Regions from separate parts of the Paenibacillus sp. J31P13 genome, predicted to be linked through region 2. Evidence: predicted binding sites of a transcription regulator. Region 2 holds the regulator's gene; each other region holds the start of a gene.
What was found. Region 2 encodes Rex, which represses fermentation and respiration genes when NADH is low (regulators of the CRP and FNR family bind a similar motif). Its sites were predicted from a motif close to TTGTGAAATATTTCACAA; they were not measured.
Positions count from the first base shown of each region.

Region 1: the regulator Rex is predicted to act here: its motif matches at 7,467-7,484, upstream of AC0YOD_RS15825 (helical membrane plugin domain-containing protein).
Region 3: the regulator Rex is predicted to act here: its motif matches at 6,189-6,206, upstream of nadA (quinolinate synthase NadA).

Region 1 is NZ_JBWDNR010000004.1:330,635-341,411, forward strand. It holds gene AC0YOD_RS15800 (DEAD/DEAH box helicase) at 1-1,222, opposite strand, end outside; gene AC0YOD_RS15805 (GDYXXLXY domain-containing protein) at 1,458-3,692, shown strand; gene AC0YOD_RS15810 (hypothetical protein) at 3,784-4,245, opposite strand; gene AC0YOD_RS15815 (MerR family transcriptional regulator) at 4,393-5,130, opposite strand; gene AC0YOD_RS15820 (patatin-like phospholipase family protein) at 5,302-7,158, opposite strand; gene AC0YOD_RS15825 (helical membrane plugin domain-containing protein) at 7,573-8,004, shown strand; gene AC0YOD_RS15830 (NAD(P)/FAD-dependent oxidoreductase) at 8,046-9,227, shown strand; gene AC0YOD_RS15835 (hypothetical protein) at 9,445-9,813, opposite strand; gene AC0YOD_RS15840 (ParM/StbA family protein) at 9,865-10,777, opposite strand, start outside.
Region 2 is NZ_JBWDNR010000002.1:447,867-458,643, reverse strand. It holds gene AC0YOD_RS08355 (acetate kinase) at 1-69, opposite strand, end outside; gene AC0YOD_RS08350 (3-hydroxyacyl-CoA dehydrogenase family protein) at 69-941, opposite strand; gene AC0YOD_RS08345 (AAA family ATPase) at 1,082-2,575, opposite strand; gene AC0YOD_RS08340 (hypothetical protein) at 2,577-3,107, opposite strand; gene AC0YOD_RS08335 (cell wall elongation regulator TseB-like domain-containing protein) at 3,229-3,759, opposite strand; gene AC0YOD_RS08330 (amidohydrolase) at 3,759-5,060, opposite strand; gene AC0YOD_RS08325 (redox-sensing transcriptional repressor Rex) at 5,041-5,697, opposite strand; gene dinG (ATP-dependent DNA helicase DinG) at 5,694-8,624, opposite strand; gene AC0YOD_RS08315 (hypothetical protein) at 8,641-9,357, opposite strand; gene panD (aspartate 1-decarboxylase) at 9,477-9,860, opposite strand; gene panC (pantoate--beta-alanine ligase) at 9,787-10,737, opposite strand; gene panB (3-methyl-2-oxobutanoate hydroxymethyltransferase) at 10,734-10,777, opposite strand, start outside.
Region 3 is NZ_JBWDNR010000016.1:56,660-67,436, reverse strand. It holds gene AC0YOD_RS27600 (peptidylprolyl isomerase) at 1-973, opposite strand, end outside; gene hslO (Hsp33 family molecular chaperone HslO) at 991-1,893, opposite strand; gene AC0YOD_RS27590 (type III pantothenate kinase) at 1,893-2,666, opposite strand; gene nadC (carboxylating nicotinate-nucleotide diphosphorylase) at 2,663-3,547, opposite strand; gene nadB (L-aspartate oxidase) at 3,540-5,153, opposite strand; gene nadA (quinolinate synthase NadA) at 5,186-6,124, opposite strand; gene AC0YOD_RS27570 (ABC transporter permease) at 6,471-7,433, opposite strand; gene AC0YOD_RS27565 (ABC transporter permease) at 7,435-8,517, opposite strand; gene AC0YOD_RS27560 (ABC transporter ATP-binding protein) at 8,523-10,067, opposite strand; gene AC0YOD_RS27555 (BMP family lipoprotein) at 10,213-10,777, opposite strand, start outside.

The DNA of each region.
Region 1 (10,777 bases), on a different contig from region 2:
GCTTCAATATTTGTTTGTTCAATTGCTCGCGTTTATCCTTCTTAAGAACAGGACCGACGTTAATTTTTTGCTCGAAATCATCTCTGCGAAGGGATACAGCATCTTCAGAAGGAGCTTTTACTCTTGTAATGCTGAAGCCGATGTATTCTTCAATATCCGCTAAGCGTCTGCCGTCCTTAGGCGCTATGAAAGTAATGGCTTTGCCCGTCTTGCCAGCTCGTCCCGTTCTGCCTGTGCGATGCACATAGCCTTCCTTCTCAAGCGGGATATCATAGTTGATAACATGCGTAATATTGGTAATATCGATGCCCCGTGCTGCTACATCCGTAGCGATCAAATAACGGAACTGACCTCTGCGGAATGCGTTCATAACCTCGAATCGCTCATCCTGCTCCATGCCGCCGTGAATGCGATCACAAGGATAATCAAGATCGGCCATTCCTCTGAATAATTGATCCACATTCTCTTGCGTGCGGCAGAAAATAATACAGCTATCTGGATTCTCAACGATCATGACATCTTGAAGCAAAGCAAACTTGTCCGCTTCCTTCACTTCAATTAGAGAATGCTCAATGGTAGCCGTTGTAAGCCCAGAAGCCTTAATCTCGATCCGTTCCGGATCATTCATATATTTGTTCGCAAGCTTAGCAACATCCTCTGGGAAGGTAGCAGAAAACAGCATCGTAACGCGATCCTTCGGCAGCTTCTGAATAATGGACTGCACCTGCTCAATGAAGCCCATGTTCAGCATTTCATCCGCTTCATCAATAACGAGATATTTGATACGCTCCAAGCTCATCGTTCCACGATCAATATGGTCAAACACACGGCCCGGCGTACCTACAACCATATGCGTTCTTTGCTTAAGCTCTGCTCTTTGAATATGAAAGGGATGTCTGCCATAAACGGCAGTTGCTTTAATCCGCTTGAATCGTCCGATGTTCGTAATGTCCTCATTTACTTGAAGCGCAAGCTCTCTTGTTGGCGTCAAAATGAGCACCTGAGGCTTATTTTCATTCCAGTCCACCAGCTCGCAAAGCGGAATGCCGTAGGCTGCTGTCTTACCGCTGCCTGTTTGCGATTTGACAACGAGATCCTTGCGCTGCAATGCGACAGGAATAACCTGACTTTGCACCTCTGTCGGTGTCTCGTAAGACAGACTCTCTAACGCTTTTACAATCTCATCACTTAATGAATAGTCTTTAAAATTTTTCTCGCTCATGTATAGACCTCTTCTGCTTGTATTGGTAGAGCCTTCTGGGTTCTGGCTCTTCATTTCGTATTTCATTAAGAATAGCATAATAACACGCATTTGCCGTCATTAACCGCATATAGTTTTGGTCATAATAAAATAATATCCACTTTCGCCCATTAGGTACTATAAAAAGTGGGTACTAGTTGGTTATAGGAACGGTCTTTATAATCAAGACATACCAACATGAAAGCGAGTGAATGCAATGCTCCGATTAAATGTTACACGCGTCGGTTTTCTAATGGGTGTATCCCTGCTGCTCGCAGCTATCATCTATTTCTTTGCGGCAAATTGGACGGGGCTCAGCCGTGCGGATAAAATTCTTGCTTCAGCAGGCATTATGGTCCTGTTCTACGGTGTTTCCTTTCTTTTTTCTAAAATGAAAATCATGCTAGGCCATCATTCTTTTCTCTCGGCTATTTTTCTAGTAGGAGGATGTATTTCGTTTGGTGCAGCCGTTGCCTTACTTAACCAAATCTACAATGCGCAGGTTGATACGTATGAATTATTTCTAGTTTGGTCCATTCCTGCTCTGCTATTCGCAGTGATTACCCGTTATAATCCATTTTATATTTTGGCTTATACGCTGATCCATCTCACATTATGGAAATATTTTTTCCCAACTTCCTTAAGCATCTCTCATTCGGAAGGGCAGATTTTGATGATTGGCGCTTTATTCGCTCTTCTTAATCTACTTCTATTCGTTATTATTGAAGCAAAATGGCTTTCATCGCGGCCGCTTAAGGCGATCAGCTTTGTCATATTCCATCTTTCCTTAATCATTCTATCCTTTTCATTTGATGAAGCTGGATATAAATTGCTGACTAATAGCGCCGCTATTATCGCCATTGCGTTCGGCTTTTATTATTTTGCCCGCATTCGATTGAACAAAACAATCCTTACACTCAATGCGCTTGCAGCAACAGCTTACGCTGTATGCAAATTCATTGAACTGTTGGTCCATCACGCTTCTTCAGGCTTTTATATACTGGGACTGCTATTTGTAGCCCTGCTGCTGACGGGAAATGTATGGTTCTTCCGTTATGTAAACAAGCTTGGAAAACAACATGCTTCTAATGATGCTCACGAGAATGAAAAATCTCAAGATGAACATAAAGGCGTGCTGGCTGGGAATATCGTGTCCATGATTATTACGATCCTCGGCGTCTTTATCGGCAGTGTCTCCCTTATCGGTCTTGTCTTCCTTGCCAGCAGCGAGGTCGAACCGCAGCATTTGCTTTACGTTATAGCATTGCTGTTCATTATTCCAATGATATTCCTGCCTCGGATCAATCCGGCAGTTCGGTATACGATCCTTACAATTGGTTATACCGCAGGAATGGTATCCATCCTATGGACGGACACCCTCCTTCTATCGGTCCTGTTTCTAATCGTGACGACAGCAGGCTGGTTTAGATTGCAAGGACGCACTCAGCATCTATTCACCTATTCACTTATTAATATTAATATCTCGATTATCTTGTTTAATCTGTTCGAAACCGTTAATCATGCCGAGTCCATTATTGTGTTCATTCTAGCGATTATGAATGCTCTGTTTTATGAGAGTCATTTCTTGCTTCGTGAAGGGGCTTTGAGAGATCATATTAGAGAATGCGGATTTTTCTTTACCCTGCTCTTTATGTTCTGGCTTACCTTTATGAGCAATATTTTCCCTTATTCGAATGAGCTGTTCAACATCATAAACTTCATACTCGTAACTATTCTGGCGTTCGTATTTGTACGCCGCAATCAAGCAATAGAAGCCGTAATCAGCTTGGTATTCTGGTTCCTATTTATTGCATACAAATATTATGATTTATTTTGGACACTCTTACACAAATCCATTACGCTAGCCCTTCTGGGCATACTAGCGATCATTATTACTTATGTTTTTGCTTATCGCTCCCATGCGCGTATACCGGAAGAGAAGGGCAAACAGAGCAACTTATTTCAAAAGAGTCCCATTCTCATTGCAATCCTTATCGCTTTGCAGCTTGGTTATGTCGGCTACCATGTAGCTGCGAGTGAAATATTACTGGCTAACGGTACTTCCGTTAAACTAAAAATAGAGCCCGTTGATCCTAGATCTATGCTTCAAGGAGACTATGTTACATTAAGCTATGGCATTTCCACACCATCGCAAGCGGTCAAGAACGAATTAGAGACACATGATAGCCTAGTCCGTATTAAAGCCGTACTGCGACCAGATGAGAACGGCGTATACATGCTGGATCGCTTATACAAGCATGATGAAAAGCTCGCGGATACGGAAGTTCTGATCAACGGAACCATCAGTGGTTGGGGGCGCATCTATTATGGCATTGAAACCTTTTTTGTAGCCGAGGGTACAGGCATTGAAACGGAACAAAATGCCAAGTACGCATACATCAAGGTGAATACAAAAGGCGATGCTTTACTGGAGCGACTTAGCAAGGGTTAGCTTCCGCTTATAAAACAAATAGCAGGTTGTATGCCGCTACAAGCGAGCATACAACCTGCTATTTGTTTCTATCTTCTTTATTTAATGTTTGTTATACGGTTGTCATTTTCCCGAGCTCAGGGAAGTCCTCTAAATATCCATTGCGCTCCAGCTCAGCTATAGCTTTGCGAATGCTGTTCTCATCTTCTCCCGACTGATCAGAGAGCGAGATTAGATCGGCTAGCGTAATATCTCTATGCTCCTTGCAATAAGTAAGCAAGCCCTTCGCTGCCCATGAAAGACGGTCATCCTGGAATTCACCGATCATTTTGCGGAACAATTTATGTGGAATGAGCTGCTCGTCAGCGAGTACTTGCAGCGCTTTGATGGTCTGCTTCTCCGTCATTCGACCTTTTTCCGCAACCTCGTGCAAGCTTATAGAAGCGGAATCACTTGTGCAGGAGCTAAGCACGATGTAAATCATTTGCGAATAAATATCCAAGCTCGGCTTATGAAAGATCTCGGTAGAAAGTGTAAAATTTTTCGTGTAGCTAGGTAGTGTTTCAGTCGTCATTATGTAATTCCCCTCTCCGGTTAGTCTATACCATCATAAAGGTTCGGGAGGGGCAATTCAATTTGGGCCATATTAGAAATTACTAATGGGAACGGCTTCTTTCATCGTCGTTCACAGGTTCTCGCGGTCATGCTTACGCTTAGATCTTTATTTATGATTTTCTGCGAAAATACTCATTGCATTGCGCATGAATAAGCTTAAGCCTTCGCCGAATTTATCGATATTTTTCGTAAAACGCTGGTCGTCTACATACATCTGTCCTAAGCCTTTAAAGGCTTCATACGAGTAGCTGCCCATTCCATTCAAAAATACGTACCATTCTTCAATTGCAGCCTGTGCCGCATCAGAGTCTGGCGGCTCGTTGCGAAGCAGTGCAAGCCTAGTATATATAGCATTCATGCTCTCAGCTATTTCACCTTGTTCCTGCTTCGACATGCTGCCTACTTTAGCATTGCTCTTGTCTACTGCCTCATCTCCCCAGCGCTCTCTCGCCTCTTGCTGATAGGGGTTGCTGCTGAAATCAAAGCCTTCAAATTTTTGTTCATTCGTCATTTCTATTTCTCCTCTCGTTTGCATGATCGTTCGGTCAATCGTCATAATCATTTGATCCAGCTGCTTACGCTTATCGAGCAGCATTTTTCGGTGCAGCAGAAGGGCATCCTCCCTTCGAAAAGATGGACGGCTTATAATCACTTTAATCTCCTTCAACGGAAAACCGAGCTCGCGAAAAAATAAAATTTGCTGAAGCAGCTCTAGATTTTTTTCCGAATAGAGACGATATCCAGCTTCTGAAACTTGCTCCGGCTTAAGCAAGCCAATTTCGTCATAATGATGCAGCGTGCGCACACTGATCCCTGCAAGATTGGATACTTCTTTTATTTTCATCGCTCTCTTGCCTCCTTAATTGTCACTATAATGGCTGACGTTACGTGAGAGTCAACATCCAAAAATATATACTGGAAAAATAAAAAGAAGCTGCCCTCCCACCACAAGAGAACAGCTTCTTCTATAGAGAAGAAATAGCTGCTTTGCGTCTATTTGATTACTTAAAATGGATTATGCTCTAGCTTTCAATTGCCTTCTAATATCATCCATAGCTTCTCTTGCTAACCGCTCACCCATAGCAATATATGAGGTTGAATCTTTAAAGCTATGGGATTGTAATCTTATTTGCGGTTTGATAATAATATCAGCTAGCTGTAATTCATCCTGTACCTTATTCACACTCATCATTTCCATTGTATTAAGAATGGATTCTACAAAGCTTTTTATGGGCAGCTTCTTACAAATCGGTACGCTAACGTCAACACCAATTACAATATCCGCTCCCATACTCCTCACCACTGCAGCAGGCACCGGGTGAACAACTGCGCCGCTAACTAGTTTCCGGCCCTGATAGCGCATGGGCGGTATGATACCTGGAACGGATGTGGACGCACGTAATGCATCTGACAAGGAACCTGTCCGTAAAATATGTGCTTTACCCGACGTGAAGTCTGCTGTCACTGCTGCAAAAGGAATGTTCAAATCCTCAATTTTCATTTTCCCAATATATTTATCAATTAATCGCAGCATCTTATTATTATTTGCAAGGGCTAAACGAGAAAAGTTTAATTGAATAAGCTGTGTCCAACGCAAGGATGGCAATACACGCTCAAATTCGGATATAGGCTGACCTGAAGCATAGAGTGCGCCAATTAATGCGCCTACACTAGTCCCCGCTATCATATCGATCGGAATATCCTCCTGTTCAAGCGCCTTCAGCACACCGACATGAGCCGTCCCGCGAATAGTGCCGCAGCCGAGAGCAAGACCGACCGTCGGCCTAGATCCCGGTAGTCGATGCCTCCCGAAACGTAGATGATTATTATAAATCTTCTTCCCACCGCTCAAGATAAAGGCTTCCCGCAGAACTCCCATAAGCTCTTCCACGTTCCTTGTTAGGAAAGGATATAGGATTAGCATGCGCATCGCTTCTTGAGATATCGCTTCTGCCGGATTCTCAGCACCCGCATTTTTCAAGAAATGAAGGACAAGCTCTGAAGTATCATCACTTCTCTCACGCAGCGGCGGTATGTGAAGTACTCGCACTCTGATCTCAGGCATTGTCTTGGAGGTTAGAATAACTCGCGTATCTCCGCTTGATCGCAGCACATGATGAATAATAGCTGCTGGCAACCGTTCTGCATGCCGCAGCAGAATGGTTCCTCCTGCAGCCTCCTTCACTTTCTGATCCCACATATTCAATTCAAAAAAAGAGCCTTCTATGGTTACCAACGGTTTACTCTGGTTCGAAGAAGCCTGGTGAATGGCCGCAGCAGCATGTGCTTTGCCGACTCCATATTCTCCTACAATGAATAAGGCATCCTTATGGTTAGATAAATATTCAATTTCATTATGCAGCTGTTGCATTTGCGGACTGCTGCCAATTAGCTCTCCATATCGCAGCTTGCACTCCTGCTCCAGATTTTTAATTAGGATAGGACTTTGGACATGCTCTTCTATCACTCGGTCATTCGTATTCTGAATCCGCCTCACCATCGCATCGATCATTTGGACGCGAAATTCGGGACAGCTGTCCATCATGAGTAGAATCCCTTCACGCGAGATGGCTACAGTTGACAAAGTCTCTGCTGCTTCCACTGTCGCGCTGACAAAATCACCTGTTAAACATGACATTTCCCCAAAAAAATGGCCACGCTGAAGCGTCGCTAAACGAACCTTTGCTCCTTTTTCTAAATAGACGAGAACAGTTCCTGTTAATAAGATATGAAAAGTTTCGCTCACTTCGCCCTGACGCAAAATGACTGTACCTGCTGAGAATTCGTATTGCTTCATATAGGGAAGGAGAAGGGAAAGATCCTCTTCCTTAAGTTGTTCTATAATGGGAAAACCTTTAGCTTTTTCCTTCATATGATCTCAATCTCCTAATCTCAGCTGTACAAGTAGGTACTTGCTCCTAATTATATTACCAATAAAAAGAAATTTCTTAAATGATAATTTGTTGATCTTTTGATAAAACTAAGGATTGGGATGGTGTTTTTTAGGCCATAACTAAATTTTTTTCAAAAAGTTATAAATTTCTTTTTAACTTTTGTCTCAAAGGATGTAGAATAGAGATAAAGAGTTTAAATCCGATTTCATCATCGTCGCTATCCAATCACTTTTGTACCTCTTCCAAATGAGGTTGAAAGACTTGCTCAACAAACGTTTCGGAAACTATGTGAAAAGTGTAACAATCTTTCGGGGTATAATCATTTCTTTAGCGACTGATCCAATCGAGACTACAACTTACTTTCAACTTAACGTAAAGGAGGACATTCTCTTATGTCACAATTATCTACTGGACAAGAGGTTGCAGCTAGCCTCGCCGAAGAAAAACAATCTTTAGATGTACTTGATCAGTTAATGAAGCCGGAGGTTCAAGAATCTCTAACTGTATTGGTGGATAACCTGCCAAAGTTGGCTGAAATGGTTACATTGATGACCAAAGCTTATGATTTCGCTCAAGGTATTGCTACAGACAAAGTATTGATCAATGATTTTGCTCAAGGTATCGGTGAGTTCGTTAAACCCGTACAAGACAAAGCTAAAGGTATCGCAGCAGCAGCTATTGAAGCTGGCGAACGTTCACAAGAAGCTGCAGGTTCAACTGTTGGCTTGTTTGCTATGTTGAAAATGCTTAAGGATCCTGAAGTTCAAAAAACGCTTCGCTTTGCACAAGCATTCTTGAACGTGCTTTCCGAGCGTAAAAACTAACAAATAATAAGAATGACCTATAGATCGAATGGAGGATGAACATGTCGAAACAGATTTTAATACTTGGTGGCGGTTATGGCGGTCTTCTGACTGCACTAACAGCGCGTAAACACCTATCAGCAGCTGAAGCGAACATTACTATTGTCAATCGTTTCCCTACGCATCAAATTATTACTGAGTTGCACAGACTAGCAGGAGGTACGATTGCTGAGCAAGCCGTTTCTCTACCGCTTACGAAGCTCCTCGGCGACAAAAGCGTTAATGTTGTCGTTGATACCGTACAAGAGATTAAGCCAAATGAAAAGCAAGTCGTTCTTGCAAGCGGTCAAGTACAAAAGTATGATTTCCTTGTTGTTGCTCTTGGCAGCGAAACAAACTACTTTGGTATTCCTGGACTTGAAGAGAACAGCATGGTTCTTAAATCCGTTAATGATGCGAACAAAATTCGCGCTCACGTTGAAGCTCGTCTTGACGCTTACAAAAAATCAGGCAACAAAGCTGATGCAACAATCGTTGTTGGCGGCGGCGGCTTGACTGGCGTTGAGCTTGTTGGTGAATTTGCTGACAAACTTCCTGAAGTTTGCCGCAGCAAAGGTATCGATTTCAATGACATTTCACTTTATTGTGTAGAAGCCGGCCCTGCCGTTCTTCCAATTTTCCCGAAAGTTCTTATTGAACGTGCTGTAACAAGTCTTGAAAAACGCGGTGTAACTTTCATTACTAGCGTAGCGATTACAGAAGCTACTAAGTCATCTGTATCGTTGAAAGACGGACGTACAATCGAATCCAGCACTATTATCTGGACTGGCGGCGTTAAAGGTAACCCAGTTGTAGGAAGCAGCGGCCTTGCAGAAGACCGTGGTCGTTCAACGGTTACTTCTACACTTCAATCGACTTCGCATGCGGATGTATTCCTTGCAGGCGACTGCGCTGTTGTGTTCCCAGAAGGCGGAGAGCGTCCTTTCCCTCCAACCGCTCAACTTGCTTGGCAAATGGGCGAAACGGTAGGCTACAACCTAGCGGTTCAAATTAAAGGCGGCGTAATGGATAAGTTCAACCCTGTGTTCTCCGGTACACTGGGAAGCCTTGGACGTAAAGACGGCGTAGGTACAATCGGCGGCCATTCTACACAGCTTAAAGGCTTGCCTGCATCGTTGATGAAAGAAGCAAGTAACATTCGCTACCTTTCACATATCCATGGTCTATTCGCACTTGCTCACTAATATAAAACACAAAAAAGGAGAGGCTATATAGCCTCTCCTTTTTTTATTTAACCCGAATAATTACCTTACGTATTATAAAGATTCCTTCCAACTTTAGGGTTAAGTAATACCGAGTAATATGGGAAATCACTCCGTATTACTTTTAGCGGGATTACTTAACATCACTTAGAATCATTTGACAACACTTAGTATTACCGGGTCATTCTTTCTCCATTATTTAACTCCAAGCTTCGATATCCTCATCATCAAATTCCTCTTCGGCTGAAGGATTCGTTTCAGTCACAGCAAGGGTTTCTTCTGTTTCTTCAATGATTTCAGCGGCTGCAGCGGATTGTTCATTTCCAGTCACAAAAGTCTGGGTTTCAATGCCCATTGGAAAGTTCGTAGCGCCTTGTAGTACACTTCTTTCAGCTGGAACATGGGCTTGCAGGTTGCGAATACCATTTTGGACGATTTCTTTTTCCATTAAATAGCGAAGAGAATCCATCAAATTGGTTTGCGCATTAAGCCACTGCATGACGAGCTCATCTTCCGTTTTCTTCGTTTTCAAGCTAATATTGTCGCCGGGCATTTTAATTTTTTTCATACCTGTCACCTACCAAAATTCCTATAATTAGGCTGCTGCCCAAAGTCATGCTTAAACGGTCTGAACAGCTTTATTTTTGAGCGCCTCATAAATTTTGCCTCGCACAAAAGCATCAAGACCCATTGCATTCAATTTAACAGCATAATTCGCTGGGATATAAAGAAGCTGCATTTCCCGTTCTCCACACAGTTCCTTGATCGCTGGATATAGGGCTGAACGCATCAGAATGCTGCCGCCTCCGTAAACGCAAATGATATCAATTTCATTACGCGTTTTTGTAAGCTGTCTTTTGACATGCTGCACAATTTGCCGAACTTGGCTGTCAAGCGGCCTTTTCAACGTTTTGAGCGCGCGTGCATGGTATTTATGCTTAGGATTTTTAATAACATCACTGAAAAATTGTCTTGGACTATCTGGAAGATGAACGAGGCGATTAAACTCTTCCAGCGCCTCTTCAATCGCATAGCCAGCGCCATGATGGCTGCCGTGTACGAATTGACGAAGAAATTTATTGCCTTCTGTAATCGGATATTCCGTAGAACCATCACCAATATCAACATGAAGAATGCGTTTATCTTTAAAGTAACTGCCGTTAAATTTCTTGTCGATCTCATAGGATTGAAGGAAGTCCTCAAATATTTCTCCGTCTCTCCAGCTGCCCTCGGCATCCTTCTGAAGGGTGAAAATGACAGGCGTCGCTTCCGGAACTACTTTTGCAAAAGGGAAAACGATTTTCACAGCAACTCGTTTAATGCCTAAATGAACCGTCACATGATGAGTGCCCGTTGTAAAACGTTTCTCGAACTTAGCCGAGGTTTCATCTGTATGCTGCGTAACGGGCAGAGCTGTTGCCATATCAACCTCTACGTCAATGTGTTCGGGTATTTTCTTCTCGTCCTCATAAGCCTTCTGAACGGCCATTGCGGCGATTTGAGCGAGCGTATTAATGACTGGAAGATCCATA
Region 2 (10,777 bases):
CTCATTCAACATATTATAGAGTTGGTATTTTAAAGAAGAACTTCCCGCATTAATGACAAGTACTTTCATTAGACTCGATCTCCATCCTTATCGTATTTAAAGAAGCCGATGCCCGTTTTCACACCAAGATGTCCCGCTCGCACCATTTTTTTGAGGACGATAGATGGACGGTACTTCAGCTCTCCATATTCACGGAACATGCGCTCTAACGCAGCAAGTACGGAATCTAGGCCGAAGCGGTCGCACATTTCAAATGGACCATGCTGGAATGAATAACCGATTCGCATTGCGTTATCGATATCTTCTGCAGATGCAACGCCTTCTTCAAGAACATGCAGCGCTTCATTAATAAACAAGCAAATGAGGCGTGAAGTTACGAAGCCAGGGGATTCAAAAACCATTACCCCTTTCTTTTGTATCGTATCTTCAACGAAATTTTTCGTGCTTATAAAGGTATCCTCTGATGTTTTCAGGCCGCGGACAATTTCAACAAGATCAATCTTGAATACTGGATATATGAAATGCATCCCAATCACTCGTTCGGGACGCTGCGTAACACTTGCCAGCTCAGTCAAACTTAGTGTGGATGTGTTGCTTGCCAAAATAACTTCTGGTCCGCAAATACGATCAATCATTTCGAAAACAGTCTTTTTACTCTCCAAATCCTCCGTAATGGATTCAATAACAAGCTCACAATCTGCAAGCTTCTCATAGCTAAGAGTAGGCTCAATTCTCGTCAGAACAAGCTTCTTCTCCGCTTTCGTAAGCGCCCATTTCTCGATCTGCTTGTCCAGACTGGTTTCAATCATATCAATAGCGTAATCAAGCCGCTCCTGGGAACACTCGATCATAATAACCTCTAAACCTTTTGAAGCCAGCATCTCGGCGATACCCTGCCCCATTGTTCCTGCTCCAACTACTCCAACTGTTTTTATATTCAATGCTGATGTCTCCTTTGGTGTGGTGTTAACCCCTTATAACCTATTGAGAAATAATAACTAGAGAAGCCTTTCATTTCTATTATAACTAATTTCAAAAAAAATAGAAGACAGACCCAAGGTCCGCCTTCTAATTGTAATATTTACGCTGCTGTATACTTCGTTAATAATTTTCTAAACTGATCGCCGCTTAGCGTCTCTTCAACCAATAAAGTCTCCAGAGATTCCGTGAAAACCATACGCTTTTGCTCTAACATCGCTTTAGTTTGAACCATGAGCTCATCGAGAATTGTTCGGTTTATTTGCGCCCACGCTTCCTTTGTCATCATGGAGGAGTCAATAATTCCGAGCTCAGTTAACCCAGATTCTACCAGCGTTTTGACAATATTTATGGATTGTTCAAAATCTCCTCGGGAGCCCGTGCTTCTGCCGCCATAAAACATTTCCTCTGCAGCAGCTCCGCCCAATGCGATCATAATTTGCTCATCCAAAAAAGACTTTGTATATAAATATTGATCCGCTTGCGGATTATGACGAACATAACCGAGCGCTTTACCGCGCGGAGACAAGGCAACCATCGATACGCTTCCAGGACGCACAAGCTCGGCCATAATGGCATGTCCAAGCTCATGAAGCGCCACCCGCTCTCGTTCTTCCTTCGTGGATTCCCGATCCGTCTTTTCACCCATCATAACCTTATCAATAGCCATCGTCATATGCCGCTCGGTAACCGCATCACTCTCATCACGAAGCGCATAAATAGCTGCTTCATTCATTACACTCTCCAACTGCGCACCTGAGAAGCCGAAAGATTCCGTTGCAATACGATCCAAATTGACATCCTTCGCAATTGGCTTATTGGTTGCGTGTATGTTCAAAATATGCAATCTGCCTTTCTTATCAGGCAAATCAACCTCTATTTGACGATCAAAACGTCCTGGACGCAGAAGTGCGCCATCCAGCATTTCTTTGCGATTTGTCGCGGCTATCAATAAAATACGCGGTGATTCATTTCCGTGAATGCCATCCATTTCTGTTAATAGCTGATTAAGCGTTTGATCATATTCTCGTTGTTGACCGCCATCACGCTTTCCACCAATCACATCAATCTCATCTATGAAAATAACAGCACTGCTTTTTCCAGCCTTTGTCGCTTTCGTACGTGCTTCTTTAAACAACTCACGAACACGGCCTGCACCTACACCAACATACATTTCAACAAATTCACTGCCTGAAGCTGCTAAATAAATAGAATCTGTATATTGGGCAGCAGCCTTAGCCAGTAATGTCTTGCCTGTGCCTGGAGGACCTGACAGCAAAATTCCTTTAAGCGGACGAATGCCCAGCTTAGCAATTCGCTCTTGGTGCACTAGAAAATCCAATGCCTCTACAAGCTCCTGTTTTGCTCGGTCCTGCCCTCCGATTTGTTCAAAGGTAAAGGATACCGATTTGCCATTAGAACGCCTTTGCTGCCTTGGCAGAGCGGTTAGCTTCCCTCTGCTTCGTGCTGCATAGAGAAGTGTACCGACTAATGCAGCGATGAGAATAACTGGTGTCACATTTTTTCCAATATAAATTAAAAAAGCCAAAAGAACAGGAATGGTTCCAATCGCAATTTCCGGCAAGTATTTGCGCATATTACCATGCCTCCAATTTTCCTGGTGTCCGCGGCAATACTACATATTTAACTGCTTCTTTATTTTTAATCGTTATATATACATTCGTATCATCCATCTCGGTTGAGATGCTTACTTCTTTGTGTAGTTTGGCAACATCATTCATTGCTGAAGGTATATCGGAATAAGCTTTGGTTTCCATTGCCTCTGCAACTTTAAATAAAGATGCATACCATAAGTCATCCAACTGCTTGCTTGTTTCTGACTTAATATCGAGCTTTAATTTTCGATCTGCAAATACACTTTTGTCGCTCGCCTTAATCGCTTCATAAATCTCCCTCACATTTGCATCAGGAGCCAATACAACTTCAATCGCGACCTCATTGCCGTTTATCACGGGCTTTGTCGAGGAGACGACACCATCTATTTGATTAAAAGCCTGCTTCAAAGGAGCAGCAATAGCCACTTGATTATATATTGTCCATCCGCCAAACAGCACAATAGCACTAATGCTAGCAACTACTATAATAGGAATTACACGTAATTTCTTCATTAGTCAGATGCCTCCCACAGATATATATGTTATTTGTGTAAATTAGTATATCACATTTGCTATACCGTAGTATATCACACATATCTGCGAGATTTCTTGTGTAAAAATAGGAAACGGAGCCTTACGGCTCCGTTTTGGCTGGCAGTCGATAGCTATTAACCAAGCTGCCACTGTCAAAAGTATAAAAATCATAATAATAAAGCTCCGGATTATTACCGATACTATAAAAAACTTCCCATACCCGCTGACCGTCCAGCAGGCCTGGCTGAATTCTTTTGATGGATGCATCTCCTTTGGAGGAGTTGAATGCTTCCTTTATTTCTTGTTTGGATTTTCCGTCAGATGCCAGAATCGTTTCGGGCTCTTTATCTTCCGTTATCCATACAAAAACTTTATTGTCTTCTTGATCATTGCCTTCTACGATCCAGCTTTTCTTATCCCAGATATGTGTGTAGATCGTCTCTACACTTTTTAAATTTGCTGCTTCAACTGCCTTAGCTTCCGCATCATTTGTTGAAGCCCAAGTCGTTTTTTGAATCTCACGATAGTAAAAGCTGAACGAAGTAATCAATACCAAGATGCAAGCAGTAATGACAAAAATCCATCTCTGCAACGTCATGATTGGCCGACGTCTCTTCGTAGAGTTACGCATTAAGCTTTGAGCAAGCGATCGAAGCTTGCTTGCGCCTCGTAACGAATTTTCTCTTCATCAAGCAGGGTACATGCCCCATTCTTCACTACTTGGCGCCCATCAACCCATACATGCTGAACATCCCGGCCAGAACCAGAATATACGAGATGAGATACGATATCCGTTTGTGGGTAGAAATGCGGTTGATCAATGTTAATCGCAATAAAATCTGCTTTTTTGCCTTCTTTTAGGCTGCCAAGCTCATCTTGCTGCCAAATGGCTTTGGCTCCATATACGGTTCCCATTTTCAAAGCTTCCATAGCAGGGATAACAGTAGGGTCACCAGAAATTCCTTTGTGCAGGAGAGCCGCATAATTGATTTCTTGGAATAGATCCAAATTATTATTGCTAGCTGCGCTATCTGTACCAAGTGCAACATTAATGCCAGCGCGAAGCATATCTGGAACGCGCGCAACACCGCTCGCAAGCTTTAGATTGCTCACTGGGTTATGAGAGACGTTAACGCCTTTTGCAGCAAGAAGTTCAATTTCACCATCTGTCAAATGAACAGCGTGAGCAACTAATGATGGACGCGAGAAGAAGCCAAGACGATCCAAGTGCTCAACAGGACGAACACCATAGTCGCGAACATTCTGCTCCACTTCGGCAATCGTTTCTGACATATGTGTGTGAAGCGGAAGATTATAATCATGTGCAGCCTGAACAAAGCGTTCAATGTATTCAGGAGGACAAGTATAAGGCGCATGTGGTGAAATCATCGTCGTAATACGTCCATCCGCTTTTCCGTTCCAGTCACGAGCAAAAGCAATGGCTTCCGTAAGCTTTGCCTCTTGAATATCCGCTGGACATAGACCGATTACACCGCGAGTCAAAACACCTCTAATGCCGCCTTGCTCTACCATTTGCGCCACTTGATCCATACGATCATACATATCTACAAAAGCAGTCGTACCCGAACGAAGCATTTCCACGATCGCAAGAGCACTTCCAGCACGCGTATCCTGATCGACATATTTGCCTTCCATTGGCCACATTTTTTGCTCTAGCCAAACTTGAAGGTTTTGGTCGTCAGAATAACCGCGAAGCAAGCTCATCGCTGCATGGCCGTGTGTATTAATAAGCCCTGGCATGAATGCCAGCTTGCTGCCATCCATTTTTTGAACGCCTTCTGATAGCTGCGCTGGTGCGTCAACGCCAAGATAAGTAATTCGGTCATCTGTTACGACCATATGTCCTCTGAAAGATGGATTTGCTTCATCCATCGTAATAAACAAACCATTTTCAATCCAAATCTGACTCATCCTGCGTTTCTCCTTCTCTCACTAAATAATAGGCCAAACTTAGCAGCTCTTTGGTGAAATCAGCATTGTGAATTCTAATCTCATCCGGCACTCTCAGAATGGCAGGCGCAAAGTTCAAAATACCTTCTATTCCCGCTTCAACAAACTGATTAGCCACATTTTGCGCCTCGAATGCCGGCACTGTAATGATACCAATTCTAATTTTTTGCTCAGCCACTGTACTTGCGAGCTCGCTCATTGGCAGAACGTTTAAGTTATTAATGCTTGATCCGATTTTACTCGGGTGCACATCAAATACTGCCGTAATCTGCATATTATCCTTGGAGTATTTATTATAGTTGCAGAGAGCATGCCCTAGATTACCTGCACCAACCAGCGCAACCTTGATCGTCTGATCCACCTTCAAAATCTGACGGATTTTCTCAATCAAGTAGATAACATCATAACCAATTCCCTTACGCCCAAACTCGCCAAAATAAGCTAAGTCCTTGCGAATTTGAGCAGGATTCAAATCAAGTTTAACACCTAACTCTTGTGAAGATACCGTTTGAACTTCACGTGCATGCATCTCGTTCAATACCTGCAGATAGATAGGGAGCCGCCTAACGACAGCTTCCGAAATTTTCGTTTGCTTCATCGCTTCTCCTCTTTCTCCTCAGAACTTGGTGCACTCGATGAACCCTCATCAATGAGAGCATCAACTTGCTTTACATTTGTTTCAGACAACCATTCTCGCATTCTTACAATCATTTGGTCGGTATGCATGGTTTCAATCTTAGGACCAGGCAGAGAGTACAGAAAATGCTTGCCATAAAAAGTATCGATGACTCTAGTGTCATAAATGATGACGATTCCTTTGTCCTGTGTGGTTCGAACCAGCCTTCCAAAGCCTTGCTTGAAGCGGATAACGGCTTGTGGAATAGATAGCTTCATAAATGGATTCTGCTTTTGTCGCTGAAGCATTTCTGCCTTTGCCTCAGCTAATGGATGATTGGGCGGTTGGAAGGGCAAGCGTACAATGGCTAGACAAATGAGCGCTTCCCCTGGAATATCTACTCCCTCCCAGAAGCTGCTTGTTCCCAGTAAAACAGATTCTGGCGTCTGCCTAAAGCGTCTAGTCAGCTTTGTGCGATTACCGCTGTCGATCCCTTGGCCAAGAACTTGTATGCCTGAGACACTGAGCATTTCTTTGAGCGGCTCATACACCTGTTTAAGCATCCGATAGGAAGTAAACAATACGAGCATTCTGCCGTTTGTCTCCTTAGCGGCATCACCAAGCGACTTAACGAGCATTTCTAAATAGTCAGCATCTACTCCAGCGCCTTTTAACACAGGGAAATTACGCGGAATGACAACAAGAGCTTGATCCCGATAATTAAAAGGTGAAGGCAATTGAACGGCTTTCAATCTACCCTGTGCCTCATAGCCAGTTAGACCAAGCTGCTCTTCAGCGTATTGGAATGACTTTTGAACAGAAAGAGTAGCCGAAGTGAGAACAATACTTTCTTTTACATCAAAGAAGTATTTCTGCAGCTGTGTGCTTACATCTACAGGTACACCATAGAGTTGAACAGAACGATAACGGTATACGCTGCTGGCTTCAATCCAGAAAACAGAGTCATTCAGATCAAGTTTAATAAAGGTTCTCATTTCATCCTTCACGCGCGAAAGATCACGAATTGCTCCATTTAGATCGGTAATAATAGCTTGCACAGCACCAGAGTCATCCACGCGTTCCTTGATATCGGTAATCATTTTTTCTACCGTTCTGACTACTCGATTAAGCTCTGTATGTACATTACCTTCCACTGTAACGGCATCTTCCCATGTACCTGGAAGCTCATTTTTCTTCAATCGACAGACCGTTTGACCATTATCCGTTGGAGCATCTGATGAGGTCGTGGTGAAGCTGTAGAACATTTCAAACAGCTTATCCCAATGCTCCTTAACTTCATGAAAGATTGGAATAACCGTGTCAATTGTTTCTAGCCAAGATGCTTGGTGTGCATCATCCTCGAACAATAGCTTTTGACGAAGCGCAGGAAGCAAACCTGAACGATTATCTTTAAATAGACGCTGTACGACATGTGTTAATGAGAAATAATTGATTTGCATGCCTAGATGCTTACCCGCAACCTCTTCAACATGATGTGCTTCATCTATTATGAGGTGAGTATAAGCCGGCAGCAATCGATGATCCGCTTGAATATCGGTAAAGAGCATGGAATGGTTCGTAATGGTAACATCAGCAATATTCGCCTCATGCTTCGCTCTATGATAAAAACACCGTTTGAACCATGGACAAGCACGATTTAAACAAGAGTCAGTGTCACTAGCTACAGTAGACCAAAAATCTGCCCCTTTATTGCCAAAATTCAGTTCTTCTTGATCGCCAGTCTCTGTCTCGCCAAGCCATACGACCATTTGTGCAGCAGTAACCGTATCTTCAATTGGAGACACCAAATCCTTTGTATTCACTTTTCCTTCAAATTTACGCAAACACAAATAATTGCCGCGTCCTTTGAAGATCGAAGCGCGGAATGGAAATGGCAATACTTCCTCCAGCAATGGGAGATCTCGTTGTCGCAGCTGTTCCTGTAAGTTTATTGTATGTGTGCTAACAACGACTTTTTTTCCATTACGTACACCGTAATAGAGGGCGGGTATAAGATAGCCAAGTGATTTGCCCGTTCCAGTGCCCGCTTCAATAAGAAGATGCTGATTATTATCCAGCGCGCTGTATACCTCTTGGAACATGGTTACCTGCGCTTCTCGTTCTTCATATTGATCAAACTTTTGCTGGAATCTTTGCTTCACATCGGCCAAATAATTTTCAAATGATACATCTCTTAAAGGTTCGCTGTCACCGCTCTCTTGACGAGGCAGCTGCTCATCGGACCATTCTCTAACCTTCAAAGCAAATTGATTGAAATAATCATACTCATTGGATTCAAATACAGTACGTATTTCCATCTCTTGCTGTGTTTGCTTAATTAACCAGCTAAAATCGCTGTCATCGTCAACAAGCGAGGATAGCCGCTGCAAAGTGAGCAGCGGCAACTTCCGTAGTTTTTTGAGTGAATCGATTAATATTAAAGCGGTAGCCATTGCATCGCTGTCCGCTCGATGATGCTGATCATGCGTAATACCAAATAGCTCTGAAACAGCGCCAAGCTGATACGTATTTATAGTTGGGTATAATACTCTTAATAATTCAATCGTATCTAACTTGCGACCTCCAAAGTTGCGATATCCGCAGCTTCGAAGAGCCTGATTAAGAAAGCCGGAATCGAATCCAACGTTATGCGCGACTAAGACAGCGCCGTCTAACCGGGTAAGAACATCAATCAGTACCTCGTTAAGCGTTGGAGCATCCGCAACTACCGATTCGTCAATTCCTGTTAATTGCGTAATGAACGTCGGTATTGGGATGTTAGGTCGAACAAAGGAGCTGTACGTGTCGATGATTTCAAGCTCATCCGAAACAACTACTAGTCCAACCTGTATGATCTCATCCTCCGTACCATGTCCCGTCGTTTCTAAATCCAATACTGCAAATTTCATTCATTCCCCGATCCTCTCACAAACAGCACAGCTCCGTGCTTCCGAAATATAATGATAATTGCTTTGGCGTTTCTTGACATGATTTCAAATTGTTAACGGGATCTTTAAAGCTTGGACATACTTCATGCGCCTTAATAAACAGCAGTTCCGCTTGCGCTAAATTCGTATGCACCGCTTGAATGCACCCTAGCGCATTATAGCCCATTGCGAGCCATTTAGGAAAGTCCGTCAAGGCAATAAGCAATTGAAAATGTCGCTGAGCCTCGTTCCAATTTTGAAGATGCATGTGAGTCATACCCAGAAACAACCTGGCTAAATTACATTCCGGAGCTTGATCAATCACGATTTGAAATTGATCTGCAGCTTGTGAAAACATAAATAACTTATAATAGCCTTGTCCCTTGGAAATGATTGATGCCAGTTCATCTGGAATTTCCAAATCTGAGATATTGCATGTTGCTGCAGTAACCGGATTAGCGGTTGATGAAGCAGATGGAGCAACTTTGTTATCCAATGGATTCGCCGTATTCGGAGCAACAATAATTTGCTGATCCTTGAAATCAGCAAACTTCTCCTCGAACTGAAGCCATTGCTCAATAAAGGTGTCACTCACTTTCTTAAGCTCATTCATTTGAAGCTCGTACTGTTTTCTTTCTAGATCACCTGCATTGTCGTACTGTTCAATAATCTGATCAAGCATGTCGTTCATCGAAGAAAACATATGCTGAAACATACCGCATCCCGCCTTCGCCAAAGAATTAAGGAGTGTTATGATCATTTTTTGTTTTAACGCTGCTTTTCATACGGGATACCAGCCGTTACATAATGCAGGGATAAGCTATGGTTCATCCTTTACAGAATTGTTGAATGAATTTCTTCATTTAGCATCTGAAGTGGACGATTGTTTTCATTTAGAATAGTTATAACTGGTTTATGATTTCTTGCTTCTTCTTCTGACATAGTTGCGTAAGAAATAATAATAACCTGATCACCCGGTTGAACTTGTCTTGCTGCTGCGCCATTTAGACAAATAACACCTGAACCCCGCTCGCCTTTAATGACATAGGTCTCAAAGCGTGCGCCGTTATTATTATTTACGATTTGAACCTTTTCATTTTCCCAGATATTAGCTTCGTCCATCAAATTTTCATCAATGGTGATACTACCTACATAGTTCAAGTTCGCTTCCGTTACGGTTGCTCTGTGCAGCTTGGATTTCATCATCGTTCTGAACATGTTCATTCACCTCCGTTGAATTCAATAAACCATTATCTATAAGTCTTGTCGTACCAAATTTCACTGCTAAAGCTAAAATCAAAGGTTCGTTTAGTGAAGCAAATGTAGCATCAACTTCAGGCTCCTGAAGACTTGGATAAAATAGCAATTCAGCGTAATCAACAACGCCATTGCTTCCTTCCGTCAACTGCTTCTTCACATTGCTGATTAAATGACCAACAGTCATGTTCGGTTCCTTCATCCACTCTTCTGCCCGCTTCACTGTCTTAGACAAAATGACAGCTTGACTGCGCTGTTCTGCTGTCAAATAGACATTGCGTGAGCTAAGAGCAAGTCCGTCCGGTTCTCTGACGATTGGACAAGCCATAATTTCTATCGGAAAATCAAGATCATTTACCATCTGTTTAATAACAGCAACCTGCTGTGCGTCCTTCATTCCAAAGTATGCTCGATTGGGTTGTACCAAGTGAAACAGCTTACCCACTACAACACCAACGCCATCGAAATGACCAGGACGCGAAGCACCGCAAAGCCTCGTTGTTATTTGATTCACAATAACCGTTGTCAAAGGTTTTGTAGGATACATTTCCTGTACCGATGGCATGAATACAAGATCAATGCCATTATGTTCTGCTATTTCCAAGTCACGCTTCTCGTCTCTTGGATAGTTATCTAAATCCTCATTTGGACCGAATTGTAGCGGATTCACAAAGATACTAAGTACGGTTATTTCATTTTCCGTTCTTGCTTGCCGCATCAAGCTAGCGTGTCCCTCATGTAAAAACCCCATGGTTGGAACGAAGCCAACCATTTTTCCATTTTCACGAAGCTGGGCTAGTTGCTGTTTAAGCTCATGCTTAGTCCGACAAATAATCATGAAAGGTTGACCCCTTTCTTAGCTGCTTTATCCGCTTTCG
Region 3 (10,777 bases), on a different contig from region 2:
TTATAACGGCTTCATACTTATTTAGCAGCTCGTCTTCCAGATCTGCCAAAGAACCAGCCCGTTCAAGAGCAAGCTGCTTTCGCACGGAATCTTGCAATTTTTTGCCGGTCATCGTTGTTGTCATTTGACGTTCAGTCAACCGAATGATGGCATAATCGCCATCTACTTCAATGGGACCAGCCGATTCCGCTACCTGCAAACGACTGGCTGTATCGAGCATATTACGATTATAGAAAGGGTCATCAGAATCAATTAACCCTATATCTCCACCCGTTTCTGCAGAGAATTCATCGATGGAGTAGGTTTTGGCGAGCAGAGCAAAATCTTCACCGCTAGCAAGCAAGCCGAGTATCGAGTTTGCCTCCTGCTCCGTGTCCGTTAAAATCCATTGCAAATGGAGCTGCAGCCGAGCGGTAAACTGATCAGGGTTATCCGCTATATACCGCTCAACCTCAGCGTCCGTTACTGTGATTTCATTTGTCGCTATTTTCTCAAGCATGAGCTTATATCGAAGATCGTCAAGCACCTGCTCTCTTGTCATTCCAAGCTGCTCTTTCATAACCTCATAAAAACGCGCTTCGCTTTCATAGGCTTCAAATGATTTCTGGAGCTCATTGTCCAGCTCTTCCGATGATACCTTTAATGAAGCAGCTGCCGCTTCAAGATCTATCACTTTGTGAATCATCAATGTCCTTAGAACAGAATCACCATACTGCTGATAAAGCTGTTCTTCAAGCTCTGCTGCTGTAATGCTCTCTGCTCCTATAGTAGCAACCGATTGCTGGGAAGCATCTATGTCTGGTGTATTTCCCGGTTTAGCAGTCTCTGATGCTTCTTCCCCACTGCCCAGATTCGTTTGGGGACGCAGTCTCTCATGCATGGGCCATACCTTAACAACGACAACCACCGTTAAAACGACCATACATACGGCTTGAAGGATGACAACGGCCTTCAGCACCTCGTATTTCCTCATTACCCTGCTGCCTCCGATTATTGGATCGACTTCGGTTTAGCTTGAACAAGCAGCTCCTGAAGCTGTTCTTGTCCAAATGTATACGCTTCGTTGCAAAATTGGCAAACGACTTCCGCTTTTCCGTCTTCTTCAATTATTTGTTGAAGTTCATGCTCTCCCAAGCTGAGAAGAGTCTGCTCTACACGTTCTGAGGAACAAAAACATTTGAACTTTAATTCCATCGTATCGTGAATCTGAAGGTCCTCGCCAACAATAAAGCGCAATATCCCCTCAGGTGTTTCCCCTTGATCCAGCAATGCTGTCACCGATGGCATATTTCCCACCGCCTGCTCGAGCTTTGTAATTTCAGCATCCGTCAGACCAGGCATCAATTGAACGATGAAGCCTCCGGCGTGAATGACAGAATTATCGGTATTGACCAAAACCCCAAGCCCTACTGCAGAAGGTGTTTGCTCTGAAACAGCAAAGTAATAGGTAAAGTCCTCGCCTAGTTCACCTGAAACGATGGGAACACTGCCTCGATAAGGCTCCTTCATGCCTAAATCCTTACTGATATGAAGATGTCCGCTCCGCCCTACCGCTCCAGCAACATCAAGCTTGCCTTGCGCATTGCTGGCAAGATGAACATGGGGGTGATCGACATAACCACGCACTTCACCATCCGCATCAGCATCAACAACGATTTGACCAAGCGGTCCATCGCCCTTCACTTGAATAGTAAGCTTCTCTTTTCCTTTCAGCATAGCGCCCATAATGGCACCCGCTGTCAGCGTACGCCCAAGAGCAGCCGTTGCTGTTGGATAAGTATCATGCCGTTGACGCAGCTCCTCCACAAGCTGAGTCGTGCGAGCCGCAAATACTCGTATCTTCCCATTCCATGCTGTCCCTCGGACAAGCACGTCCTTCAGCTGATTATCCATTAAAACCCCTCCTGATTGCGTTCATAGATGATTCTTAAGCCCTCAAGCGTAAGAAGTGGATCAACCTCTTCTATCGTCTCCGATTCAGAAGCAATTAACTCTGCTAAGCCTCCAGTTGCAATGACGCGCGGTGAGACTCCAAATTCACTCCGAATACGTTTTACAATTCCGTCCACTTGTCCTGCATATCCGAAAATAATTCCTGCCTGCATGGAAGTTACAGGATTTCGGCCAATTACACTTTTCGGCTTAACGAGCTCAATACGCGGCAGCTTCGCTGCTCGCTGATAGAGCGCCTCAGTAGAAATGCCGATACCAGGGACAATAGCACCACCTAGATAATTGCCGCCTTCGTCTATGTAATCAAATGTAGTGGCTGTTCCGAAATCAACAACAATCAACGGTGAACCGTATTTCACAATGCCCGCCACCGAATTAACGATGCGATCGGCGCCTACTTCACGCGGATTTTCATAGCGAATATTTAGACCGGTTTTGACACCAGGACCTACGACAAGAGGTGTTTTACGCAAATATTTCAAACATAGCTGCTCTAGCGTCCGCATCAAAGGAGGAACGACCGAGGATATAATGACACCATCCATTTGTTCCAGCTTCACACCTGCATAATGAAAGAGATTGTGAATCGATATCCCGTACTCATCCACAGTAGCCGAACGATTTGTGCTTAGGCGCCAATGATGCATAAGCTCTTTTCCTTTATATATTCCGAGGACGATATTCGTATTTCCTACATCAATAACAAGAATCAAAGTGGACTGCCACCTTTCTTAGCATTCAGATCCAAACTGATATCAAGCGCATGGAATGAATAGGTTAAAGCACCAACGGAAATTACATCAACGCCGCATGCTGCAATTACGTGAACGGTCTCTAAGGAGACACCGCCTGACGCCTCCACAATAACATGAGGGGCACGAGACTTAATGCGCACTACCGCTTCCTTCATCATATTAGCGGACATATTGTCCAACATAATGATATCGGCTCCGCAAGAGAGTGCCTCATCTACTTGCTCAAGCGACTCCGTCTCCACCTCAATCTTCATCGTGTGAGGAATTTTTTGACGCGAAGCTTCGACTGCTGCTCGGATACCGCCTGCGCCCTTTATATGGTTGTCCTTGATCATGACGGCATCATATAGCCCAAAGCGATGGTTTGCACCGCCTCCAACACGTACTGCATATTTCTCGAGCATACGGTGTCCCGGTGTTGTTTTGCGTGTGTCTACCAGTCTAACCGGCAGACCTTCCAGCGCATCAACAAAAGCGCGTGTCTTCGTCGCAATACCCGAGAGCCGCTGCATCAAGTTAAGAGCAAGCCGCTCGCCAATCAACAGACTATGCGTGCTGCCTTCTACGATAGCAATAATTGTACCCTTATTTACCTGGTCGCCATCTTGCACCTGCTGTTCAAACACAAGTGAAGGGTCTACCACATTAAAAACAAGCTTAGCGATCGGAAGACCGGCAATAATTCCGTTCTCCTTCACATGGATTACCGCTTTTGAGCGAGAGTCCTTTGGAATTGTTGTTTCAGTTGTAATGTCGCCGCTGCCTACATCCTCTGCAAGCCAGCCTCGAATTAGCTCACGCACGACAGCATCATATCCGCCCGTTGTCCATTCATACATCTTCTATTCGCTCCTCCGTCAATCCATATAGACGGTGCAATACCGTATGCTTTCTCCACATTAAATCATCGCGCGCAGGGAAATCTTCTCGATAATGTGCCCCGCGGCTCTCTTCCCGCTGCAGCGCACTTTCAGTAGTCAGTAAAGCGCAAGTCAACAGGTTCGCAAATTCATACTCTTCCTGCTCCGTCAAAATGGATTGGAAAATAGGCAGCTGCCGCTTCAACTCCTCGAGACCCTTCTCAAGGCCTTTCCCATTACGGCGCAGCCCTACATATCTAACCATAATTTTCTGCAGCTTAAGTCTTCTTTCAACAACCGCTTGTATGGATGTATTGCTATGCTCCACATCATTTTGAATAATGGGATCAATCTCACATTCTGAAAGCTCATCAATCCGCTTAACAATTCGTCTTCCAAAAACAATAGCTTCAGAAAGCGAGTTGCTCGCAAGTCGATTAGCACCATGTACACCCGTCGAAGAAACTTCTCCGCAAGCAAACAAACGTTTAATGTTTGTTTCCCCATTTATGTCCGTTTTCACTCCGCCCATCATATAATGCATTGCAGGCGCGACCGGAATCCAGTCAGAAGTCAGGTCGAGACCATATTTTAAACAATACTCATATATAGTAGGGAAACGATGCTTAACCATATCCGGTGATTCATGCGTAATATCAATATAAACGAAGGTCGATTTCGTCTCTTCCATTTCACTAACGATTGCCCTCGCTACCACGTCTCTTGGCGCAAGCTCCAACTGTTCGTGATATCGCTCCATGAAGCGCTCCCCTTTAATATTGCGAAGAAATGCCCCCTCACCGCGAACCGCTTCTGAAATAAGAAAACGCGGCGCTCCTGGGTAACAAAGCGATGTCGGATGGAATTGAATAAACTCCGCGTCTCTAATAAATGCCCCTGCTCGATAAGCCATCGCAATGCCATCACCGGTTGCAACCTCAGGATTGGTCGTATAGCGATAGAGCTGTCCTGCGCCGCCTGAGCTCAGGATTACCGCTTTACCCTTTACATACAAGCGCTGTCCACTTGGCTTCTGTACGATAACGCCGCAGCATTCGCCATCTTGAGTTACTAAGTCAATGACAAAATGATCATCCCATACTTCGATTTTCGGGTTTGCTACCGCATTCTCGGACAAAGCACGAACGATCTCAAAGCCAGTTGCATCTCCATTAGCATGCAAAATACGACGCTGACTATGCGCGCCCTCTTGGGTAAGCGCAAATTCGCCATTTTCCAAATCGAATTGCGTACCCATTTTGATTAAGCTGCGTACACCTTTCGGTCCCTCATGAACAAGTACGTCCACAGCTTCCTGGGAGCAAAGACCAGCGCCTGCTATAAGCGTGTCCTGTAAATGGTATGCAGGTTTATCATCATCGGAAATAACAGCAGCGATACCGCCCTGCGCATAACGCGTATTGCTATCTAACAAAGACTTTTTCGTAATCATAAGCACAGAGTTGTTCTCACTTGAACGTATAGCGGTAAAAAGACCGGCAATGCCGGCCCCGATTACGATGACGTCTTTTTCAATAACAGGCAGTTCTTTTAGGTTCACATCTATGAGATATCTGGGAATCATCGTAGACCCTCCAAGCATAGGAGTAGCGCATACTACTTCACGAGTAGCATGCGCTCTAAGGATAGACGGGCTTGGTCAGCAACATGTGGCGGTACATAAATTTGCGGCTGCATCGTTTCAAGAGCTTTCACGAGCTTCTTCAAATTGTTTACCTTCATGTTTGGACAAACCAAATATTTGGATGCAAAATGGAACGTTTTACCCGGACTGTCTAGACGCAGCTGATAACCCGTACCATCCTCAGTTCCAACGATGAACTCTTGGCATTCTGATTCTTTACAATATTTTAAGATTGCGGTTGTACTGCCTACAAAATCACCAAGCGCTACAACTTCTGGCCGGCATTCAGGGTGTACAACAAATTGCGCATTCGGATACTTCACTTTCATTTCCTCTACATCTTTGACGGTAAGCATGTCATGCGTGTTGCAGTAACCTTCCCAGATAATCATTTTCTTATCTGTGTTCTGCTGCACATAATGACCAAGGTTTTTATCAGGAACCCAAATAACTTCGTCACCTTCAACGGAATTGACAACCTTAACGGCATTCGCTGAAGTACAGCAAATGTCTGTTTCTGCTTTGATTTCTGCAGATGAGTTAATATACGTTACCACTTTGGCATTAGGATGCTGTGCCTTCAACTTGCGCAAGCCGTCCACGCTAACCATATCCGCCATCGGACAACCAGCGCGCTCATCAGGGATAATGACTGTTTTATTTGGCGCCAAAATTTTTGCGCTCTCTCCCATAAAGTGAACGCCGCAAAAGACGATAACTTCAGCATCCGTTTGAGCCGCTTTCTGCGCTAACAGAAAAGAATCTCCACGGAAATCCGCTACCTCTTGAATTTCATCACGCTGATAATAATGAGCCAAAATGATAGCATTACGTTCTTTCTTCAACTGTAACAACCGCTCACGCAGCTCACGGTTTTGTTCCGCCTTGCGTTCCAGTGCCAGTGCTTCCACAGTAGATCCTCTCCTCTTATGAGCGATGGGACTAGTACCCATTTCGTTATCGGCAAATACAACTTTGTGAATTGATGCACAAACTTAGAAAGCCGCTTGCCTTAAATTTAAACCAAAGGGATAAATTCATTGATTAAATCAAATTTACACTTGGTAGATGATGCTGTCAATGTATTAAAGGCCATTTTACGGCGCCAAGGATAAAATATTTTCAATAGGTCCTTTAGACGAGAATCGCTCCAGCACATTTAAGCTTGTACAGCGACTAAGCTGGGAGGCGAAGCCTGCGCTCAGATAAAAAAAGACATCGTCCCCTTAGAGGAACGATGTCTTTCCGATATTACATTTAGCGTTTTGCAGGATCATAAGGCTGACCAAGTGCTGCAGGAGCATTCGATCTACCGACAGCGCCTGCTAATACTACCAGCGTCAGTACGTATGGCAGCATATAGAAAAATTCTGCTGGAATTTCTTTTGCAAAGGCAAATTGCTGAGTAAAGCTCCGAAGCGCTTGGGCTAAGCCGAAGAACATGGCTGCTCCAACGACACCCAGTGGATTCCATTTACCAAATATAAGCGCAGCGAGAGCAATAAACCCTTGCCCTGAGATCGTGTTGTGCGCAAAGCTGCTTGTCGTTGTCAGCGTAATGGTCGCACCGCCAAGTCCTGCAAGCGCACCACTTAGCAGAACACCGATATAACGGTATTTCGTTACGCTGATCCCAACCGTATCCGCTGAGCTTGGATGCTCACCCACTGCGCGCAAGCGCAAGCCAAACGGTGTCCGGAATAGAATGAAGTAACTAATAACCGCTAATATAATAACGATATACGTGGTCGGATAAGCCGTAAAGATTCCTTTTCCAAGCAAAGGAATATCCGACAAGTAAGGAATTTTCATTTTATGGAATACATGCTCTAGCTGCGGTGTTTGTCCCGAGCCGTTGTATAAGCTCTTTGTTAAATAAAGAGCTAGTCCGAGCGAGAAAATATTAATAACAACACCGACAACGGTCTGATCTGCACGGAATGTTATCGTAGAAACCGCATGAAGAAGCGAGACCAGCAAGCCATATATCGCTGCCGCTATGAGGCCTATCCACGGTGCAGTATTACCCATCCCAGCTTGAATGGCATATTCCGTTGCAACCGCTGCTGCGAATGCTCCCGATACCATCAAGCCCTCAAGCCCGATATTAACAACGCCTGAACGCTCTGAGTACATGCCGCCGAGTGCTGTGAATATTAGGGCGGTGGAAAACACTAGCGTCGTATTAATAAGCTGTCCAATGATATCTAATACGTTCATTTTACACCGTCTCCTTCCGCTTGCTCGCACGTTTATTTAGAAAAGGCTTCAAGAACCACTTCACGAGGCCGTGCGAAGCAACGAAGAAAATAATAGAGCCGATGACGATTCGAACAACCTCAGGCGGTACGCCTGCACCAAAGCTCATGCCGGCTGAACCGTAACTGAGTCCTCCAAACAATACAGCACCCAGTACAACACCTATAGGCGTATTGCCACCGAGCAGCGCAACAGCAATTCCATCAAATCCATAGCCAGGCGATGCAGCCATAACCGTCTGATTACCGAAGACGCCTAATATTTCGAATACGCCGCCCAGTCCCGCGAACATACCGCTTATAAACATGGACTTCACCATCGTTACCTTAACATTCATTCCGGCATACATAGCCGCGTCTGGATTATGTCCAACAGCACGAAGCTCATAGCCCTGCTTCGTCCGCCATAACACGACATAGAAGACGACGACGCCTATCAACGCTATAACGGTACCCCAATGCATACGTGCATTGTCTGTTAATTTAATAAGCCAATCAATCTTTACCAAAGCAGATTCATGTACCATCTTTGACTTCTGTGTCCCTTCCATGAGAAGGAACCTCGTGACAATAAAGTTGGACAAGAACAAGGCAATCCAGTTCAGCATAATAGAAGATATAACTTCATTTACACCGCGCTTAGCCTTCAAATAACCCGCAATCCCTGCCCATAAACCGCCGAATACAGCTCCTGCAATAATAGCAAGCGGGGCATGGATATACCAAGGCAGATCAAGTAGAACACCGATAATTGTCGCACCGGTCATACCCATTACAAATTGTCCTTCAACACCGATATTGAAAAGCCCGGTACGGAAAGCAAAGGAAACAGCTAGACCTGTGAAAATTAGCGGAGTAATGGCTCGAACAGCTTCCCCCATATTATAGGGTGAACTAAATAGTCGATCGAGGAGCGATGAATACGCAAGTATAGGATCATACCCTCCAGCAAGCATGACGATTGCCCCTACCAATAGACCGAGTATAATGGCCACAGCAGGAATGAGCAGGGATGATTTATTAAACAACTTTTTTAACGTTTCCATATGTGCTATCCCTGCCTTCCTGTTGCGGATTCAACTGATTTATTGCCTGCCATTAATAGACCAAGCTGCTGATCATCACGTTTCTCCGCGTCAACCTCGCCGATTTGCTTGCCTTCATACATAACGAGTATCCGATCCGATAGTGCATAAAGCTCATCCAACTCAAAGGATACGAGTAAAATGGCTTTTCCTTCATTCCTAGCTTGAACCAATCGATTATGTACAAACTCAATGGCTCCGATATCAAGTCCCCGAGTCGGTTGAACAGCAATTAACAAATCAGGGTCCTTATGCAGCTCGCGTGCAATGATTGCTTTTTGTTGATTTCCGCCTGATAAATCCCTAGCAAAAGCTTGTATGCCTGAGCCACGAACATCAAATTCATCAACAAGCTTTACGGACAGCTTATCCATTGCGTTATAATCAATCAAACCGTAACGCCCAAATTCAGGCTCGAAATAACTACCCAGAATCATGTTCTCACTAAGTGTAAAATCGAGAACAAGACCATGCTTATGCCGATCCTCTGGAATGTGACCGACGCCAGCAACCGAAATTTGACGAGGTGTTTGATTGGTTATGTCTTTCCCATTCAGCTTTACGCTGCCTCCATCGGCTTTGCGCATACCGGTAATGGCATAAATAAGCTCACTTTGTCCATTGCCGTCAACACCTGCAATCCCGACAATTTCACCAGCTCTAATCTTTAGATCCATACCGTCAAGCTCATGCTTGCCCTGATCGCCCTTCATCTGTAAGGAATCTACCGACAGAATAACATCCCCCGGCTTGCTCTTCGTCTTCGTAATCTCAAAGGATACATCTCGTCCTACCATAAGCTCCGCCAGCTGCTGCTCGTTCGTTTCCTTCGTAGTGACGGTTTTGATCACCTTGCCGCGTCTTATAACCGTTACCGAATCAGCAAGCGCCATAACTTCCTTCAGCTTATGCGTAATAATAATGATCGACTTGCCTTCAGCAGCTAGGTTACGAATAATTTCAATTAACTCTTCAATTTCTTGTACAGTTAGAACAGCTGTCGGCTCGTCAAAAATGACGATTTCAGCGCCTCGATACAACGTTTTCAATATCTCAACTCGCTGCTGCATGCCTACTGTAATATCTTTAATCCGCGCCTGCGGATTTACTTTCAGTCCATAGCGTTCGGAAATAGCCCGAACTTTTTCATTCGCAAGCTTATAATCAATACTCAATCCCTTTACAGGCTCATTGCCCAGCACAATATTTTCGGCAACCGTAAATGGCTGCACGAGCTTAAAATGTTGATGCACCATTCCTATACCAAGTTCTATCGCTTTAGAAGCTCCTTCAATTACCGTTTGCTCGCCGTTTACCCAGATCTCGCCCTCATCCGGCTGATAGAGGCCGAACAAAATGTTCATTAGCGTCGATTTACCGGCTCCGTTCTCGCCAAGCAGCGCATGGATTTCTCCCTTTTTTAATTCTAAATTAATGGAATCATTTGCTACGAATCCAGCAAAGCGTTTGGTAATGCCTTTTAACTGAACTGCTGCCAAGCTCCGGTCCATTCTTCATCATCTCCCCGGGTTTCTACATCTGTGCGTACACAGGACTATTCTTCTTACAAAAAGGACAAGACCGGCTTCGAAGCCGGTCTTGTCTAATACATCGACATACAATCCTCAAACAAAGGATACCTTCGTAAGGCAAAGATTATCTAGTAGTCGGTACTTTGATCTCACCGCTAACAATTTTCTTTTTGAACTCGTCTACTTTCGCAAGCACGTCAGCAGGCACATTTTTTGTTGATGTTTCAGGCAAACCTACTGCATCGTCTTTCAAACCAAGCTCTTGTGTAGTGCCGCCAGCCCAGTTTCCAGCAATTAGATCTTTAGAAACCTTTTGAACAGCTGCATCTACGCCCTTCACCATGGAAGTCAATGTGATTTCATCACCATACTCTAGTGATTGGTCTTTATCTACGCCGATAACCCATACGTTCTTGCCATCTTCTTTACGTGCTTTTGCTTCGTTAAATACGCCATTTCCAGTTCCGCCTGCAGCGTGGAAAATGATATCTGCACCAGCATCATACATTGTAGATGCAGCTAGTTTACCAAGATCTGGTTTACCGAAATCACCAGCATATTGTACATCGACTTTAGCATCAGGGTTTACTGCTGCTACTCCAGCTTTAAATCCAACTTCAAATTTTACGATTACCGGAAGCTCCATACCGCCTACAAAACCGATTTTATTCGTTTTTGTCATCAGACCT